One region of the Brenneria nigrifluens DSM 30175 genome, then DNA from elsewhere that is predicted to be linked to it. Evidence: predicted binding sites of a transcription regulator. Region 1 holds the regulator's gene; the other holds the start of a gene.

Evidence for each region. Region 1 encodes Fur, which represses iron uptake genes when iron is present. Its sites were predicted from a motif close to ATAATAATGAGAACNACTATCAA; they were not measured.
Region 2: fes (enterochelin esterase) is a predicted target of Fur. The motif match lies at 4,234-4,256, and genes of this name have one in related genera.

What each region holds. Positions count from the first base shown of each region.
Region 1 covers NZ_CP034036.1:3,344,509-3,358,810, reverse strand. The annotation lists gene ubiF (3-demethoxyubiquinol 3-hydroxylase) at 1-827, shown strand, start outside; tRNA gene EH206_RS15675 (tRNA-Gln) at 918-992, opposite strand; tRNA gene EH206_RS15670 (tRNA-Met) at 999-1,075, opposite strand; tRNA gene EH206_RS15665 (tRNA-Gln) at 1,132-1,206, opposite strand; tRNA gene EH206_RS15660 (tRNA-Leu) at 1,263-1,347, opposite strand; tRNA gene EH206_RS15655 (tRNA-Met) at 1,354-1,430, opposite strand; gene asnB (asparagine synthase B) at 1,652-3,313, opposite strand; gene nagC (DNA-binding transcriptional regulator NagC) at 3,590-4,813, opposite strand; gene nagA (N-acetylglucosamine-6-phosphate deacetylase) at 4,834-5,991, opposite strand; gene nagB (glucosamine-6-phosphate deaminase) at 6,012-6,812, opposite strand; gene nagE (N-acetylglucosamine-specific PTS transporter subunit IIBC) at 7,131-8,618, shown strand; gene glnS (glutamine--tRNA ligase) at 8,797-10,455, shown strand; gene fur (ferric iron uptake transcriptional regulator) at 10,621-11,070, opposite strand; gene fldA (flavodoxin FldA) at 11,401-11,928, opposite strand; gene EH206_RS15610 (methyl-accepting chemotaxis protein) at 12,326-13,999, shown strand; gene ybfE (LexA regulated protein) at 14,059-14,302, opposite strand, start outside.
Region 2 covers NZ_CP034036.1:4,229,371-4,235,305, reverse strand. The annotation lists gene EH206_RS19910 (amino acid adenylation domain-containing protein) at 1-2,519, opposite strand, end outside; gene EH206_RS19905 (MbtH family protein) at 2,586-2,801, opposite strand; gene fes (enterochelin esterase) at 2,773-4,131, opposite strand; gene EH206_RS19895 (TonB-dependent siderophore receptor) at 4,459-5,935, shown strand, end outside.

The DNA of each region.
Region 1 (14,302 bases):
CGTTATGGGCCGCCCTGAATGAGGTTGAGCGCTGCCGTTGCTACTGCCCGAGCGGTCTGCAGAGCATGCTGCGCACGGACGCGGGATGGCTGTTGCAGCTTGATGACGGACAGCGCCTGACGGCGCCGCTGGTGATAGGCGCTGACGGCGCCAACTCCCGGGTCCGCCAGTGGGCGGGGATTGGCGTCAGCGGCTGGCAGTATCGTCAGTCCTGCATGCTGATCGGCGTGGAGAGCTCGCTCCCCCAGCAGGATGTTACCTGGCAGCAGTTTACGCCCGCCGGACCGCGCGCTTTCCTGCCGCTGTTCGACAATTGGGGATCGCTGGTGTGGTATGACAGCCCGCAGCGCATCCGTCAGCTTCAGGCCATGCCGCTCGCCCAGTTGGATAAGGAGATTGCGGCGACCTTCCCGCAACGCCTGGAACGGGTGAAAGCGTTGGCCGCCGGCTCCTTTCCCTTGGTGCGGCGCCATGCGCAAACCTATGTGCAACCGGGGCTGGCGCTGCTGGGCGACGCGGCGCATACCATCAATCCGCTGGCCGGGCAGGGGGTGAACCTGGGATATCGGGACGTGGAGGCATTGCTGGAGGTGTTAACCCATGCCCGCGATGCCGGCGAGGCGTGGTGCTCGGAGTCGGTATTACGCCGCTACCAGCGTCGCCGTATGCCGGATAATCTGCTGATGCAAAGCGGTATGGATTTGTTCTACAGCGCTTTCAGCAATTCGCTTGCGCCGCTCGGTGTGGCGCGCAATCTGGCATTGATGGCCGCGCAGCGCGCCGGCGGGTTAAAACAGCGTGCGTTGAAGTATGCGATTGGTGTTTAAGCGGGAGCGTTTTTTAACGTCGCTGAGCGACGGCCCGAGGGGGAGGCTGCCATAAAAAAGCCCGCGTTAGCGGGCTTTTTTATATTGATTTGGCTGGGGTACCAGGATTCGAACCTGGGAATGCCGGAATCAGAATCCGGTGCCTTACCGCTTGGCGATACCCCAAAAATGTGGTGGCTACGACGGGAATCGAACCTGTGACCCCAGCATTATGAGTGCTGTGCTCTAACCAGCTGAGCTACGTAGCCAAATCGTACTGCCGTTTTTGTTATGTTTCAACAAAAATTTTTAAATATCAATTAGATGGCTGGGGTACCTGGATTCGAACCAGGGAATGCCGGTATCAAAAACCGGTGCCTTACCGCTTGGCGATACCCCAAAACTAAGTAAAACCATTATCAAGCTTCGAAAAGCTATTTCAAGCCGTGAAAGTAATGGTGCGGGAGGCGAGACTTGAACTCGCACACCTTGCGGCGCCAGAACCTAAATCTGGTGCGTCTACCAATTTCGCCACTCCCGCAAAAGATGGTGGCTACGACGGGAATCGAACCTGTGACCCCAGCATTATGAGTGCTGTGCTCTAACCAGCTGAGCTACGTAGCCATCTTTTCCGCGTCACCTTCATCGGCGTTGCGGGGCGCATTATGCGTAGTTGGCCTAATTGCGTCAACAAATTTTTTCCCGAAAAGGGCTTACCCTGCGCCGTTTGTTTGGGTTGTGAACAGTCTGGTGAGAAAAGCGTCAAAAAGCCGGCTTTACCACTAAATCAGATAGAAAAACGGGCCTGTGCGGCCCGTTGCAATAGCGAAAAACAAAACCGGCGATCAGTAAGCGGACTGGTGTACGCCAACCGCGCGACCCGAGGGATCATCCATCTTTTTGAAGGATTCATCCCATTCAATGGCTTTAGCCGAAGAGCAGGCGACTGACGGGCCGCCAGGCACGCATTCCGCGGCGCTGGGAACCGGGAACAGCTCTTCGAAGATTTCACGGTACAGATAGCCTTCTTTGGAGGTCGGCGTGTTGTACGGGAAACGGAAGTGCGCGGTTTCCAACTGCTGGTCGCTAACCTGCTGAGCGGCAACTTCTTTCAGCGTATCAATCCAGCTATAGCCGACGCCGTCGGAGAATTGTTCTTTCTGGCGCCATGCCACGCTGTGCGGCAGGTATGATTCAAAACATTCGCGCAGAATGTGTTTTTCCATTTTGCCGTTGCCGCACATTTTATCGCGCGGGTTGATGCGCATGGCCACATCCAGGAATTTTTTATCCAGGAACGGCACGCGCGCTTCCACGCCCCAGGCCGACATCGCCTTGTTGGCGCGGGCGCAGTCATACTGGTGCAGCGCCAGCAGTTTGCGCACGGTTTCCTCATGCAGCTCTTTGGCGTTCGGCGCTTTGTGGAAATAGAGATAGCCGCCAAACACTTCGTCGGAGCCTTCGCCGGACAGTACCATCTTGATGCCCATCGCCTTGATTTTACGCGACATCAGATACATCGGGGTAGAGGCGCGAATGGTCGTCACGTCGTAGGTTTCAATGTGGTAAATCACATCGCGAATCGCATCCAGCCCTTCCTGCTCCGTGAAGTGGATTTCGTGGTGCACGGTGCCCAGATGTTCGGCGACTTCCTGAGCGGCTTTCAAGTCCGGCGCGCCTTTCAGGCCGACGGCGAAAGAGTGCAGCTGCGGCCACCAGGCTTCACTGCGCTCGCCGTCTTCAACCCGGCGGGCGGCGTATTTTTTGGTGATGGCGGAGATCACCGAGGAGTCCAGACCGCCGGAGAGCAGAACGCCGTAAGGCACATCCGACATCAGGTGGCTTTTCACCGACTCTTCCAGCGCGTCGCGCAGGGCATCGGCGTCGGTTTCGTTGTCTTTTACGTTTTCGTAATCGAACCAGTCGCGATGATAGTATTCACGGATTTCTCCGTCCTTGCTCCACAGGTAGCTGCCGGCGGGGAATTCTTTAATCGTGCGGCACACCGGAACCAGCGATTTCATTTCTGAAGCCACGTAGAAGTTGCCGAATTCGTCGTATCCCATGTACAGCGGAATGATGCCCAGGTGATCGCGGCCGATCAGGTAGGCGTCTTTTTCATTGTCGTAGAGCGCGAAGGCGAACATGCCTTGCAGATCGTCCAGGAATTCCGGGCCTTTTTCCTGGTACAGCGCCAGGATGACTTCGCAGTCGGAGCCGGTCTGGAACGCGTAGCGGTCGCCATATTGCTGACGCAGCGCCTGGTGGTTATAAATTTCACCGTTAACGGCCAGAACGTGGGTACGCGCGAGGTTGTACAACGGCTGGGCGCCGGTGTTCACATCAACGATGGACAGACGCTCATGGGCCAGAATGGCTTTGTCGCCGGCATAGACACCGGACCAGTCCGGTCCGCGGTGACGCATCAGGCGTGATAATTCCAGCGCTTTTTTACGCATTTCAACAGGATCGGTCTTGAGATCAAGCACACCGAAGATAGAACACATGGATGACTCCCTAATTGTTTCAGATTAATCAGCTGCAATTTACGGACGGCAATGTCGCCGCCGTTTTTCCTGCATAATGATTACCAATGCCGTGTCAGTGACAATGATTTAGCATCAAAACGCCATAGGAATTCAATATCATCTAATAAAAAAAGCCATGCTGATGATGTTTGAATAATTTATACGGCGATTTGATGAATAATCGATAAATTCACCCGCTGGAATCGTCATGTTTTTAGTGATTCCATAACCCGTTCTTATGAGAAAAAACGTCGATCAGTGAGTTTCCAGCAAATGTTGCAACAACACGCCGTTTAACATGGCGCGTTTTACCAGCGCAAAGGCGCCGATCGCCGAGAGGTGGTTCAAAGCGGATACTTCAACGGGCAGGCTATTGCGAAAATCTTTCAGCACCTGCGCATTGATGCAGCGTTGAATGGCGGGCAGCAAGGTTTTTTCGGCGGCGGTAATTTCCCCGGCGATCACCACCTTTTGCGGATTAAACAGGTTGATGGCGATGGATATGGCTTTCCCCAGATATTGTCCCGCGTGTTCAATTACTTCGCGAGCCAGCGGATCGTCCCGATTGGCGGCTTTGCAGATGGCGGCGATGGTGCAGTTATCCGCCTCGATTTTGCTGGGGTAGCCTTGCTGCAATAAATGCCGTACGCGTTGTTCGATGGCCCCATTGGCAACGACCGTTTCCAGACAGCCGAAATTGCCGCAGTGACAGCGCTCTCCCAGCGGATCAATCTGTATATGGCCGATTTCCCCCACGTTGCCGTTCGTGCCGAGAAATATCTGTCCGTTAACCAGGATCCCGGCGCCGGTACCGCGATGGACGCGCACCAGGAGCGAATCCAGCGAGTCGTGCGTGGCGCCAAAGTAGTGTTCCGCCAGCGCCAGGCTGCGAATATCGTGGCCGACAAAACTGGCGACCTGGAAACGGCGCTGGATATTATCCACCAGCGGCCAGTTGTTGACGCCGATATGGGGCATATAACGCACGAGACCGGCATGGGGATCGACCAGACCGGGCAACGCCACGGAAATGGCGATCAGCTCGCGGATGCGCGGCCGATGGTTATCAATAAAGTGGGCGATGGCTTTAAACAGTGCGGTTTCCACGCTTTCCTGGGTTTTTTCCGGCAGGTCGTAGTGCGCCTCCCCCAGGGATTTTCCCTGCAAATCGTATAGCGCGACGGTGGCGTCATTGCGCCCGAGGCGCACGGCGATGGCATGAAACGGGCGCGTTTCGGTGACAATGGAAATGGCGCGTCTGCCGCCGGTGGAAGCCTGTTGCTCCACCTCTTTGATCAACCCGCGCTCCAGCAGCTGGCGGGTGATTTTGGTGACGCTGGCGGGGGCAAGCTGGCTCTGTTCCGCTATCTGGATGCGTGAAATCGGCCCTTGTTGATCGATCAGGCGGTACACGACCGCGCTGTTTAATTGTTTAACCAGATCAACATTCCCTATCTGCGCTTGTCCGCCAATGGTCATGAAAAGTTATCCGCGTATGGTCAATTCCTTGTCACCGCCAATTCATCGCTGCCGTTAACAAAAGTATTGAGAATGTGATAATTACGGTCGAAAACGGTCAAATTAGCGACTTTACCGCTTTCGATGCTGCCTAGCTGCCTGTCTGTGCCGATGGCGCGCGCTGGATAGAGGGTCGCCATTCTGAGCGCCTCATCCAGCGGGATCCCCGCCTGTTCCACGCAGTTGCGCACCGCTTCTATCATCGTCAGGGCCGAACCGCTGAGCACGCCGTTTTCATCCACGCACAGGCCGTCGCGGTAGTATATGGTTTTACCGGCAAAAATGAACCGGTCAATCGTCGATCCCGCCGGCGCCACGGCGTCGGTGACCAGCACCAGCTTTTCGCCTTTAATCCGCTTGCTGTTACGGATATTGGCCCAGCTAACGTGGCGGCCGTCGGCGATAATGCCGCAATAGATTTCAGGGGCGTCATAAACGGCGCCGACCAGGCCGGGTTCGCGGCCGGTGAGATAAGGCATGGCGTTGAACAGGTGGGTGGCGAAGCTAATGCCGCAGGCAAAGCCCCGTTTGGCCTGTTCCCAGGTGGCGTTGGAGTGGCCGGCGGAAACCACGATGCCGGCGTCCGCCAACTGGCGGATTATCGCCGGGGAGACTTTTTCCGGCGCCAGGGTGATTTTGCTGATGACGTCCGCGTTGGCGCACAGGAAATCCACCAGTTCCTGCGCCGGTTGACGAATAAAGTCGGCGTTGTGCGTGCCTTTTTTTATTACGTTCAGCCAGGGGCCTTCGAGGTGCAGGCCCAGCGCCTGGAAGCTGTTCTGCGCCAGATAGGCGCGCATCACTTCCACGCCGTGCTTCATAAACTCATCGCTGCAGGTGATAAGCGTAGGCAAAAAACTGGTGCAGCCCGCTTTCAGGTTGGTCTGATGCATGGTTTCCAGCGTTTGCACCGAGATGGATTCCAGCGAGTCGTTGAACTGAACCCCGCCGCAGCCGTTTAGCTGGAGATCGATAAATCCGGGGGCGAGCGACGCGCCGCCAAGGTCATGCCTTTTCAGCCCGGCGGGAAGGTCGCTAACGGGGCAAACGTTCTCTATCAGACCGTCGGCAATCACCACCGCGTGATTATCCAGCGCCTGGTGGCCGGTATAAATCCGGCCGTTTGTTAAAGCGTACATCGTCGACTCCCGACCACTGATTAAAGATTTTTCATCTGTTCCGTTTCTAACTCACGGAAATATTTAACGGTTTTGATTTTCAGCTCCATCGTCGACGGTTCGTCGCATACCATTACCGCTTTGGCGTGAAGTTGCAGGCAACTGATGGTCCACATATGGTTTACGTTTCCTTCCACCGCGGCCTGTAATGCCTGGGCCTTGTTGCGTCCGGTGACCAGGATCATTACCTCCTCGGCATCCAGCAGGGTGCCGACGCCGACGGTAAGGGCGAATTTCGGCACCAGGTTAACATCGCCGTCAAAGAAACGAGAGTTGGCGAGGCGCGTCTCTTCCGTCAGGGTTTTGATTCGAGTTCGGGAAGCTAAAGAAGAGGCGGGTTCATTGAAAGCGATATGCCCGTCATTTCCTACGCCTCCCATAAACAGGTGGATCTTGCCGTAAGACTTGATTTTCTCTTCGTAACGGCGACATTCCGCTGCGATATCTTCCGCGTTGCCATTCAACAGGTTAATGTTTTCCGAAGGAATATCAACGTGATTGAATAAATTCTGCTGCATAAAGCTGCGATAGCTTTGCGGATGTTCGGCGGGCAGGCCGACATATTCATCCATATTGAACGTCACCACATGCTTAAAACTCACCTCTCCGGCCCGGTGCATCGCCACCAGCGCTTTGTAGGCTTCCAGCGGTGAACCGCCGGTGGGGAGGCCCAGCACGAAAGGGCGGGCGGCGCTCGGGTTGAATTCGTTGATTTTCTGCACGATATAACGTGCGGCCCAGTTGCCGACTTCAGCGGGGGTAGAGAGAGGAATCAGTCTCATCAGCGGTCTCCTGATTGTTTGAGGACGATTAAATAAGTATCGCGCTAAATCGCCTTGGCGGCGCGTTTCAGCAGCGAAATAACAGTGCGTATCAGTGTAGCCTGTTTTTTTTCATCTTAAAATAAGTTGGCGATTTATGCAGGTATAAACTTTTTATATGCGATTTTTTAGTGATTGTTATCACATAATGGTAGGGTTTAATTTGTGAAGCGAAATATTTTTCTTACACTCCATGCCAAAACCACCCGTTGTGGTTTTACCCGGCTGTGAGCAGGTTTAACCGGCAGTTTTTTGTCCCACAGGGGAAGAGAGGAACATGTGAGTATTCTTGGTTATTTGCAAAAAATCGGCCGGGCGTTGATGGTGCCAGTCGCCACGCTGCCCGCCGCCGCGCTCCTGATGGGGATTGGCTACTGGATTGATCCGGTCGGCTGGGGAAGTGAAAATGCCCTGGCGGCGCTGTTTATTAAATCGGGCGCGGCCATTATCGAAAATATGGCGGCGCTGTTTGCCGTCGGCGTGGCTTACGGTATGTCGAAGGATAAAGATGGCGCCGCGGCCTTGACCGGTTTCGTCGGATACCTTGTGCTGACCACGCTCGGTTCGCCGGAAGCGGTGTCGATGATCCAGAAAATTCCGCTGGAACAGGTGCCCGCCGCGTTCGGCAATATTAAAAACCAGTTTATCGGTATTCTGGTCGGGGTGATTTCCGCGGAGCTGTATAACCGCTTTAGTCAGGTGGAACTGCCAAAAGCGCTGTCATTCTTTAGCGGACGGCGCCTGGTGCCGATCCTCACCTCATTCCTGATGATTCTGGTCGCCTTTATCCTGATGTATGCGTGGCCGGTCATTTATAACGCGCTGGTCGCTTTTGGCGAGTATATTCAGCAGTTGGGCGCGACCGGCGCCGGTATTTACGCCTTTTTCAATCGCCTGTTGATCCCCGTCGGTCTGCACCATGCGCTGAACTCGGTGTTCTGGTTTGATGTGGCCGGAATTAACGACATCCCGAATTTCCTGGCCGGACAACAGTCCATCGACGCGGGGAAAGCGGTCGCCGGCATTACCGGACGTTATCAGGCCGGGTTCTTCCCGATTATGATGTTCGGCCTGCCGGGGGCGGCGCTGGCTATTTATCACTGCTCGCGCCCGGAGAATAAAAGCAAGGTGGCGGGGATTATGCTTGCCGCGGCATTCGCCGCATTCTTTACCGGCATCACCGAGCCGCTGGAGTTCTCCTTTATGTTTGTGGCGCCGGTGCTGTATGTTCTGCACGCGCTGCTCACCGGGATCTCGGTGTTTATTGCGGCCAGCATGCATTGGATCGCCGGTTTCGGTTTTAGCGCCGGACTGGTTGATATGGTGCTGTCGTCCCGCAACCCGCTGGCGACGCAGTGGTATATGTTGATACCGCAGGGGTTGGCGTTCTTCGTTATTTACTATCTGGCGTTCCGTTTCACCATCCTGCGCTTCAATCTGCTGACGCCGGGACGCGAACTGTCGGTAAGCGGCAGTGAAGCGGACGGCTATGATGTAAACGCCTCGGCGGCGGCGTCGGGCGATATGACCACGCTGGCCCGCGGCTATTTACAGGCCGTCGGCGGTAAAGACAATCTGCTGGCCATTGATTCCTGCATCACCCGCTTGCGTTTGAACGTGGCGGATTCCAGCCTGGTGGATGAAGCCTTGGCCAAGCGGCTGGGCGCGGCGGGCGTTATCCGGCTGAATAAGCAGAATGTGCAGATTGTGGTCGGCACCCAGGCGGAGTCCATCGCGTCCGCGCTGAAAAAAGTCAGCGAAGCGTAGCGTAAAGCGCCATCTTACTGTGTGAACCATGGTAAATAGATGAAATCGCGGGGCGAGATTGCTATCTCGCTCCGTTTTTTTTCCTCACCGGGAATTTAATCAAACTAACGGTTGTTTCCCGGCTTGGCTTGTTGGATCATTAGCGGTTATATGTCGTTTAAGCATTGAGGAACCAAGCATGAGTGAGGCTGAAGCCCGCCCAACAAACTTTATCCGCCAGATTATTGATGAAGATCTGGCGTCCGGTAAGCATGACCGTATTCAGACGCGCTTCCCGCCGGAGCCTAACGGCTATCTGCATATCGGGCATGCGAAATCTATCTGTCTCAACTTCGGTATCGCCCAGGACTATAACGGGCAATGCAACCTGCGTTTTGACGATACCAATCCGGTAAAAGAAGATATTGAATACGTTGAGTCGATCAAACGCGACGTTAACTGGCTGGGTTTCTCATGGAGCGGCGATGTGCGTTATTCCTCCGATTATTTCGATCAGCTGCATCAGTATGCGGTGGAGCTGATCGGTAAGGGATTGGCGTACGTGGACGAGCTGACGCCGGAGCAGATCCGCGAATACCGTGGTTCGCTGACGTCGCCGGGCAAAAATAGTCCCTACCGCGATCGCAGCGTGCAGGAAAACCTGGAGCTGTTCGAAAAAATGCGTAACGGCGGCTTTGCCGAGGGAACCGCCTGTTTGCGCGCCAAGATTGATATGGCGTCGTCGTTTATCGTGATGCGCGATCCGGTGCTGTATCGGATCAAGTTTGCCGAACACCACCAGACCGGCAACAAGTGGTGCATCTATCCGATGTATGATTTTACCCACTGTATTTCCGATGCGTTGGAAGGGGTGACGCACTCGCTATGTACACTGGAATTCCAGGATAACCGCCGCCTGTATGACTGGGTGCTGGATAACATCACCATACCTTGCCATCCGCGGCAGTATGAATTTTCCCGCCTTAATCTTGAATACGCCATCATGTCCAAGCGCAAGCTGAACCAGCTGGTAACGGAAAAGATTGTTGAAGGGTGGGACGATCCGCGTATGCCGACCATTTCCGGTTTGCGTCGCCGTGGCTACAGCGCCGCGTCTATCCGCGAGTTTTGTTACCGTATCGGCGTCACCAAGCAGGATAATAACGTTGAAATGGCGGCGCTGGAGTCCTGTATCCGCGACGACCTTAACGCCAATGCGCCGCGCGCCATGGCGGTGCTGGATCCGGTGAAGGTGGTGATTGAAAACCTTCCTGCGGGACATGAAGAGCTGGTTACCATGCCAAACCATCCGAATAAGCCGGAAATGGGCTCCCGCCAGGTGGCCTTCAGCCGCGAAGTGTATATCGATCGCGCGGATTTTCGTGAAGAGGCCAATAAGCAATATAAGCGTCTGGTGCTGGGCAAGGAAGTTCGCCTGCGCAATGCCTATGTTGTCAAAGCGGAGCGCATTGATAAAGACGAGCAGGGGGTTATCACCGCCATCTATTGCAGCTACGATCCGGACACTTTGAGTAAGGATCCGGCCGATGGACGCAAGGTCAAAGGGGTTATTCACTGGGTGTCGGTGGCGCATGGCCTGCCGGCGGAATTCCGGCTGTACGATAGGTTGTTCAGCGTGGCCAACCCCGGGGCGGCGGATGATTTCCTGTCAACCATCAATCCCGAATCGCTGCAAGTGACCCATGGCTTTGTTGAGGCAAGCCTGGCGCAGGCGGAAGCGGAAAAAGCGTACCAGTTTGAGCGGGAAGGCTATTTCTGTGCCGACCGGGTTTATTCCAGTCCGCAGCATCTGGTATTTAACCGTACGGTGGGTCTGCGGGATACCTGGGTGGGATAACCGCAGGGTTGTCTACAGGATAAAAAAATAAAACCGCCGAGGCGGTTTTATTTTGTTAAAAATCGCCCCGGCGATTTATTATGACGGGCTATCCTGCCCGTCACCCTATGGGCCGTCGCGAACGACGTTGAAAATCGCTCCCGGCGATTTTTTTATGCGGTTGATTTATCTTTTTTCATCGTGCAGGGTTTCGTCTTCACGGCAATCCCCTTCACTGCAATGGCCATACAGATACAAACTGTGGTTGGTCAGTTTAATGCTGTGTCTTTCCGCGATTTCACGTTGCCGCGCTTCGATATACTCATCACGGAATTCAATCACTCTGCCACAATCCAGGCAAATCAGATGGTCATGATGATGTTGCTGGGTCAGTTCGAAAACCGATTTTCCGCCTTCAAAATTATGGCGGGTAACGATACCAGCATCATCAAACTGATTCAGTACGCGGTAGACGGTCGCTAAACCGATCTCTTCGCCCATATCAATCAGTTTCTTATATAAATCTTCCGCACTGACGTGGTGACACTCCGGATCCTGCAGTACTTCCAGAATTTTCAGTCTCGGAAGAGTGACTTTCAGGCCGGCCTTCTTTAATGCGATATTATTGTCAGTCATGCGGGTTTAGTCCTGTTGCTTACTTAATCAATGGGGGCTATCTAGCCTATGGCATCGGTCGGCTCAAAAAATATAATAGCGTCTCAATTATAGAACCGTGCATTCAAAATGGAAACCATGCAATGTTAACAAGGTTATTCCCACGCACAATACAGAGGTAGCACGCAATGCATTGTTGGCAAATGAGGAAAACGATGGAGAACATACAAAACCGATAGGGGTATTGTACAGATTTGTGGCCGGAAGTTAAAAAAATGTATCAATCTTAATGAAAGGTTTTTTCTATTGATTTGGCTCTGACGGGGGAGTTGTCAGAGCCAAAACGTGGTTTTAAGCCGTCAGTTCTGGCAAATTCAGCTCGTCTCCGATCTGTTTCACCCAGGCGGTAACGCGCTCGGCGGTCAGTTCAGGCTGGCGATCTTCGTCGATAGCCAGACCGATGAAATGTTTGTCATCCGCCAGACCTCTGGACGCTTCAAAGTAATAGCCTTCCGTCGGCCAGTGTCCGATGATGGTCGCGCCGTGCGGTTCGATGATATCGCGGATGGTTCCCATGGCATCACAGAAATATTCCGCATAATCCTCCTGATCGCCGCAGCCAAACAGAGCGACCAGTTTGCCGCTAAAGTCGATCTCTTCCAGCGTAGGGAAAAAGTCATCCCAGTCGCATTGGGCTTCACCGTAATACCAGGTGGGGATACCCAGCAATAGAATATCGAAAGCTTCAAGGTCTTCTTTACTGCTTTTGGCGATGTCATGAACTTCAGCAACGTCGGTTCCCAGCTGCTGTTGGATCGTCTTGGCAATGTTTTCGGTATTGCCGGTATCACTGCCAAAGAAAATTCCTATCAGTGCCATGAATTAAATAACCTCTTGATTCTTAATGGTATGGTGCCGTTTTTTACCCGCTTATCGACTAATAATAACAGACACAACCGGCATGAGAAACTCGTATCGGTAAGGAGAAGTAAATTGTGGCGGGTATTTTTTAACTGAAATTCCGGGGGACAAGAAATTTGTATTTATAAAAGGTTATGAAATTGTTCACAGAATAGAAAACAAACTCTGGCGAAAGCCGTGATAGGGGTAAATGTTCTCTGAGTTTTGTCGATTAATTAAGTGATTTTATTTGTTAAATATTACGGGACATCAACGCCAGGGAGTGGCCACATATCCCGGCGGCTTGAATTTTGTACTTCAACGCTGATTAACCATCAAAACATCTTTTTTATGCGCGTTAGGTCTGGAGTGAACCATGAAACTTTTAAAGAACATTGCCATCAGAACGGCCATGTTGTGGGTACTTGGCATTTTCTGCGTGTTATGGGGCGGCGTGTCGCTATATACCATGTTTTCCTTCAAGGAGATGACGGCGACGTCCAAGACCAGCAGTCTGCTGGTGCAAAACATGAATTATGTTAATCAGGGCAACGATCAGTATTTCCGGATGGTCACGCGCCTGGCCCGCGCCGTGGATGCGCGCCGCAATGGCGATAATGAAACGGCGGATAAAGAACAGGCGTCGGCGCTGAATGCGCTCAATACGTTAAAAGCGGATTTGGTATCATTCTATGGCATCGACCATGCAGGGCTGGACGATGCGCTGGTTCAGGCGGTCAGCCGCGACTGGCATAATTTGATTGTTCAGGGCGTTGAGCTTTCATATCAAAAAGCGGCGGCGAACGAGTTTGATGAATACCAGGAGCAGGCTAAAAATGTGGTCCCGCCGTTGAGTCGTCAGTTCGGGGCTTCAATGAGCGCTTTCAATAAGGCTGGCTCGGAGAAATTTGCCGCGGCCGGCGTACGTTTTGAACAGATCACCACCATCGGTCAAAATATTCTGCTGACGGGGTTGATTATCGGACTGCTGCTGCTGTTCTTTACCGATCGCTATCTGGTGACATGCCTGGTGCGGCCGTTAAATGATTTGCGCGATCACTTCGGCGTGATTGCCTCCGGCCAGTTGGGAAAGCCCATCAAGGATTTTGGCCGTAACTGCGTCGGCAGGTTATTCCCGCTGTTGCGTGAAATGCAAACCAGCCTGGCGAACACGGTCAGCACCATCAGAAACAGTACCGACTCGATTTATCAGGGGGCGTCGGAAATCGCCGCGGGAAACAACGATCTGTCGTCACGTACCGAACAGCAGGCTTCGGCGCTGGAAGAGACGGCCGCCAGCATGGAACAGCTGACCGCCACCGTAAAACAGAACGCGGAAAATGCCAACCATGCCAGTCAGTTGGCCTTGCAGGCGTCCACCACGGCGAAGAAAGGGGGCGATATCGTAGAGAACGTGGTGAAAACCATGGCGGAAATCTCCGGCAGTTCGCGCAAGATCGCCGAAATTACCACGGTGATTAACGGTATTGCGTTCCAGACCAATATTCTGGCGCTGAACGCCGCCGTGGAAGCCGCGCGCGCCGGGGAACAGGGGCGCGGCTTCGCCGTTGTCGCCGGCGAGGTGCGTAGCCTGGCGCAGCGCAGCGCCCAGGCGGCCAAGGAAATAGAAGGATTGATTTCCGAATCCGTCAGATGTGTGGATACCGGTTCGAATCTGGTTGAGGATGCCGGCAACACCATGCACGACATTGTTCGCGCGGTGACGAATGTTACCAATATCATGGGTGAGATTGCCTCGGCATCGGAAGAGCAAAGCAAAGGGATAGCCCAGGTCGGGCAGGCGGTGGCGGAAATGGACAGCGTGACTCAGCAGAATGCGGCGTTGGTGGAGCAGGCTTCGGCCGCCGCGCTGTCGCTGGAAGAGCAGGCGGCGCTGCTGAACCAGACCGTTTCGCTATTCCATCTCTCCGAACAGCAGAATCTGCAACCGCGGTCCGCGGCGAAGTCTGCGCCGGCGCCCAAAGCCGTAGCGGCCGCGCCGGCCGCAAAAGCGTTGCCGCCCAGCCAGGATAACTGGGAAAAATTCTAAGTCCGGTTTTTTTATCGGCGTCAGGGATGACGCCGCTCAAGCCATAAGAGATCGTTATCTCAGGACGTTTGTTCGGCCAACTGCGCCAACAGCATCTGCTCGATAAGTTCGCTGCGGCTGATGTTCCGTTGTTCAGCCAGGCTGTTCAGGATATCGACCGCCTCGCCGTTGATTTTTAATTCGACCCGCCGCAACCCGCGTACCTTGTCGCGCCGCAGTTGATTACGCTTATTGATTCTTAGCTGTTCATCACGTGACAGCGGATTGGTCTTCGGGCGGCCGGGGCGACGCTCATCTGCGAAC
Region 2 (5,935 bases), 880 kb from region 1:
CCGCGCGCGATGCCCGGTCCGGAAATATATAGCTCTCCCGCCACGCCGGGCGGCACCGGCTGTAAACGGTGATCCAGCAACCAGACATCGGTATTGGCCACCGGCCGGCCGATAACCGGCTGCGCGGCGGTCTGGATAGCGGCGCCCAACGTATCGATGGTGTATTCCGACGGCCCGTAATAGTTATGGATCGCCATATCCGACTGTTGCCGCATCAGTTGCCATAGCCGCGGGGTGGCGGCCTCGCCGCCAATCATAATGAAACCGGGTTTGGGCGTGCCCGGCTCCAGCAGTCCGCTGTCGATCATCTGAGAAAAGAAAGAGGGGGTAACGTCCATCAGGTCGACGGGTGTCTGATGCAGATGCTGCACCAGCGCCCAGGCGTCGCGCCGCAGTTCCTCGTTAAAAATATACAGCTCGCAGCCCAGGATCAGACAGAATAGCGGCTCCCAGGATGAGTCAAAGGAGAAAGAGGCGGTATGGCCCGCGCGCAGGCGACGGCCGTAGCGGCGGGAAAAGGTTTCCATCGCCGGACCGAACAGGAAAGCGGCGTGCGACGCCAGCAGATTCAGTAATCCGCCGTGGGTGCTCATTACCCCTTTGGGCCGTCCGGTAGAACCGGAGGTATAAATCATGTAGGCCAGATGCTCGCCGCGTAGCGCTTCCCGGCGTTCCGCGTCTCTCACCGGGGCTGACGACATCTCACGGCACGCGGCCTGCGCATCGGCATCATCCAGACAGAGCGTCTGCGGCAGGGCCGGCATCCGTTCGGCGACCGTACGGTGGGTCAGCAAGAGCGCCGGCCGGGCATCCTCGCACATCAGCGCCAGACGTTCACGGGGATAATCCAGATCCAGCGGCATATAGGCAGCGCCGCTGGCCAGTACGCCGAAGATCGCCACCAGTGAGTCCGTTGAACGGGGAATACCGACGGCAACCACATCTTCGGCGCCCAGCCCGCGCGCGATCAGTACGCGCGCCAGTTGCATGACACGGTCGGCGAGTTCCCGGTAGCTCAGGCTGGCCTCGCCGCAACGGACCGCCACGGCGTCCGGCTGTTTTTCCACCTGGTGCAGCAGTCTGTCCACCACGGATACAGCGCCGGTCGGCATCGCCAGACGCGGTCCGCAGGCCCAGAGCGCCATACGCCGCTGTTCATCGTCACTGACCACAGAGAAGCGGCTGATAGGCTGGCGGGGCTGTTGCAGCAGCTGTTTCAGCAGGTAAGCAATGCGTTCCGCGTGCCATTGCAGGGTTTGCGCATTATAACGGCCGGGGTTTGCCGCCAGCGTCAGATGCAGCTTGCCATCACCAATGCCCAGCTCAAACTCCAGATCGTCCACCGGCCCCATCGCCAGCGTATGGGTAATTGCCGTGGTGCCGTCCAGCTTTAGCGCCGCGTTATACACTTTAAAGTTGATGACCGGTCCGTACAGCCCTTCGCTGCTGCCCACCCGGCCGAGATCGCGGCGCAGCTGCTCCGCTTCGTAACGCTGATGGCGGCGCACGGTCTTGATTTCGTCAAGCAACGCCTGGGTCACCTCGGCCAGCGTTATGTCCGGGCGCAGCGTTAACTGGAGCGGCAGTACGTTCACCACCGGGCCGATCGCGCACAGCGCCGCCGAGCCCATACGGCGCATAAAAGGGAATCCTACGGACAGGCGCGGCGAACCGCTCATGCGATACAGATAGATATACAGCGCCGCCATAACGATTTCCGCCGGTTCGGCCCGCGCTAAATCCTCATCCGCGTTAAGCGCCTCAAACGGCGACACGGCCAGGTTCAACCTGTGGTGCAGCGTTCGCGCGCCCTGCGGCACCGGGCTACAGACTTCGCCGGCCAGTGAAACCGGGGCCGGTAAATCGCGGGCATGTTCTTGCCAGAATGCCGCCGCCCGCCGACAGGATGCGGAAGACTGCCATGCCTGATATTCGTCCACCACCTGGCTGAACGGGGTAAAGGGCGTATCGCCGGGGGATTGGCCGTTACGCCGGGCATTGTAAATATCCACGATGCGTCGGGTCAGCGCATCAAAACTGAAACCGTCCAGCATCAGATGATGGAAACGCTGATACCAGAACCAGCGCTCCGGCTGTGCGGATACCCGCATGAGCACCTGGCGGTAAAGCGGGCGCGCGCCATCGGCGGGCAGATCGCTTGCCAGATCGTCCTGTATTAACGCATGGGCGGCGTTTTCGCCTTCCTCGCTGACGTCCAGCCATTCCGGCGCATTGACCTGCGGCGCCTGCACGCGGCGGGGAAGTCGCTGAACCGGCGTATCCGATTCACTCAGGCAGAAGCGGGCATGTACCGTATCGGCTTCAGACAGTCCCTGACGTATTGCCGCGTCCAGACAATCCCTATCCACCGGGCCGCACAGTTCAATAACGTGGGCGACGGTAAAAGCATTACGCTGGGCGGCTATCTGCTCGGCGAACCAGATACCGGGTTGGGCCGCCACCAGGGGCAGTTCCTGAAAATCCGCCTGTATCTCAGGCGCTAATCCTGTTTCTGACACGGTGTTTTCCTTGCTTGGCAAATGGGAAAGGCAGCACCCGGCGGGTTACTGCATTTGGCATTGTGCTTAAGATGCGGCGCGCAGACTGGCGGGGCGCATATCGAGCCAGTGTTTTTCAGTATATTCAATACATGCCGCGCGGGAGTGCGGCCCGTATACGCTCTCCCAGCCTGCCGGCAGCACGGCAAACGCCGGCCATAAGCTGTACTGCTGCTGCTCGTTGATCAGCACAAAAAATGTAAGGCTGTCGTCATCAAAAGGGTTCAACTGTTCCTGACTCATCGCGTTCACCTGTCAATTCATGGTCTGTTGGTGTGATGCCGCCGGACAATAGCCAGCGGCATCCGTCAATTAATCCGCCTCGCCAGCACAGCGAGTCGTGCCCGCCGTCATACACCCGATAGTTCACCTGGTGGCCGGCGGCAATCAGCGCCTGATACATTTGTTGATTTACCATGTTGATATCGTCTTCACGCTTCCCTGCTTCCTGAAAGACGGTCAGCGGCGATTGGCTGCCGGCGCCTTGCCTAACCTGCTTGATCAGCCAGCCAACGTCATGCTCCGGACGGCGGGCTGCGGGCGTAAGGCTTTTTATATTCGGCCACCAGAAAGAGCCCGACTGGGTAAGTACCCGGCCAAAGCGTTGCGGCCAGAACAGGCCGGCGTAAAGTGCGGACAACCCGCCGTAGCTCTGTCCCGATACCACGGTGCGATCGGGATCGTCGCTAAAGGCGGCATACCGTGCCGCCAGCGGCAGCAGTTCCTCCTGTACCGCCAACCAGAAATCCGCATTGCAGGTCAGTTCCCGCTCGCGGTATTGCATGTCGATCACGTCAACGAATAACCACACCGCCGCTGGCAGGCGTCCAGCGGCCGTTTCTGCATCCAGCGCGGAAAACAGCGGAAGCTGTTGCGCCCATTTCTGACCATCCAGCACGATCACCAGCGGACGTGACGTCTCTGTCTCGCTGAAGCCTGTGGTATACAGCCAGATGCGCCGTTGATTCCCCAGTCGTTCGCTTTGCCACGGGAAAAGTCGCAGCCGCCGGGGATCCGGTTGCGGAGCCGCGCCGCTGTCCCACTGTCGCCATGCCTGCTGAGCAGGCGCAGCGGGCATATGAGCGGGGGAAAGGACGTTTCCCCAATGGGCGCTGTAAGGTTTCAACGGATTCAGGGGATCGGCAATGGCATAAGCAAACAGCGAGCACCACCATTCACGCTGTTGCCGGCTGCGCTGTTCCTCATCGCCATAAAATTCTGGCGGTAGCTGTTCGCGGGTGACGGGGATTAGGTTGTAGCTGCCGCGCCATTGCGCTTCGATAGTCAGCGACCAGTGCCAGACGTCGGTGCCGGACAAACGTTGCATGCTTTGCGGCGTAACGCTGTGATGATCGGTAACGCCATTGATATCAATATAAACCTGCTGAATGGCGGAACGATGTTCGTCACCAGCCGGGTCGCGCCAGAAAAAAGTTATGCAAACCTGTTTTTCATTCCAGATTTCCACTAAGGGTGTGCCGATTCCGGCTATCTGCCGCCACCAGAGATAGTCCCCTGCCGACGCGGATGAGAGAAACGCAGTGGCAGTTCCAGGTGGTTGTTTTTTAAGCATTAAAACCTCTCGGAGATTTTCGTTACGTTTACGTTCCTTACCTTTTCATGACATAAGCGATAAGGTGACGCGGTTGCTTTACAATTTCTGACGTTAACGCGAATAATATTGAGATTCATTTACATTTGCAATAATATGTCGATCTCTCTTCCCGCTGAGAGAACATTAAGAGCTATTTATATGATTGTTTTAAATCATAATATTCCACGCGAAAACCGGTTGTTACTTAGTGGGGATAAGGTGTGCTCCGGCCTTTGCGGTGGTTTAAGAAGCTCAAATCATCTTGAGTGAACTTACGACAAGGCTGTTTTTTGAAGGGATGAATCTATGTTTAAAACGACCAAGAAACCGTTAGCATGTCTCATTAATTTCCGTGTTGATAATCACCGTATACCGCTGGCTATTGTTTCTACTTTGCTGATATCGCCGCTGGTCCATGCCGCCACGACTGACGCTGCAACAACCGGCGGTAATGACACCATCGTCGTTACGGCAGGCGATAATGCGGAAAGCGTTACCGCGCCGTTGAAAGGCATCGTCGCCAAAGCAAGCGCCGCCGGGACGAAAACCAGCACGCCATTAATCAAAACCCCGCAAACCATTAGCGTCGTCACGCGCGACCAGATGGACGCCCAGGCGGTTTCCTCGGTATCGGACGCGTTGAGTTATTCCAGCGGCGCCTTTACCAACTACCGTGGTTCGTCCAATCGCAATGATGAGGTGGTGGTGCGCGGCTTTCGCTTTGCACCTAAATTTCTGGACGGCTTAAGCTACGGACTGAGCGGGCAGGGTGCTGCGTTAGGAACTTTTGATCCCTGGCTGCTGGAGCGGGTGGAACTGGTGCATGGTCCGGCTTCGGTGCTGTACGGTCAGGTCAACCCCGGCGGATTGGTCAGCATGACCAGCAAGCGCCCGACGGCGCAGGATATCCGCAAGGTGAAGTTTAGCGGCGGTAATCAGCATCTGGCGGAGGCGGCATTTGATTTCGGCGGCGCGCTGAATGACGATCAATCTCTGCTCTACCGTCTGAATGGAATTGCCAGTACTAAACATGAATTCATCAAGGATTCTAAACGGGAACGTGTTGCCATCGCCCCGGCGCTGACCTGGCTACCTAATGCCGATACCAGTTTTACCCTGCTGACCAGCTATCAGAACGACCCGAAAGCCGGATACCGTAATTTCCTGCCAATATACGGTACCGTTAAGGAGAGCGTTGCTGGTTATATTCCTTACGATATGAACGTTAGCGAACCGAGCTATAATCAGTCGAAACGGGAACAGACGGCAATTGGCTATATTTTCGATCACACCATTAACGATGTATTTTCGTTCCAGCAGAATGTGCGTTACTCGCGGTTGGATGAAACCTATAGATATCTGGTTTATACCACGGGCAGCGAGACATATACCGATACCATTTTGGGGCGCCGTCCTGCAAAAGAGCAAACCAAGGTTGATGAGCTTGGGCTGGATAACCAGTTGAAAGCACAGTTCTATACTGGACAGATCAAGCACAGCGCCATCGGAGGTCTGGATTATAAGTGGCAAAACCGCGATTATAAATATTGGCGGCTCTCTTGCGACAAGTGTTCATTTGACTGGGCCAACCCGGTTTACGGCATTACGATTGGCGAGTTGCCGTTATTTGATAGTACCAAGAAAAAGCTCGATCAGGTGGGCGTCTACTTGCAGGATCAACTGGAGTGGAATAACTGGAATCTGCTCCTGTCCGGCCGCCATGACTGGAGCGAGGTGCGCACGCTGGACCGTACCAACAACACTACCGAGCAGCAAAACGATA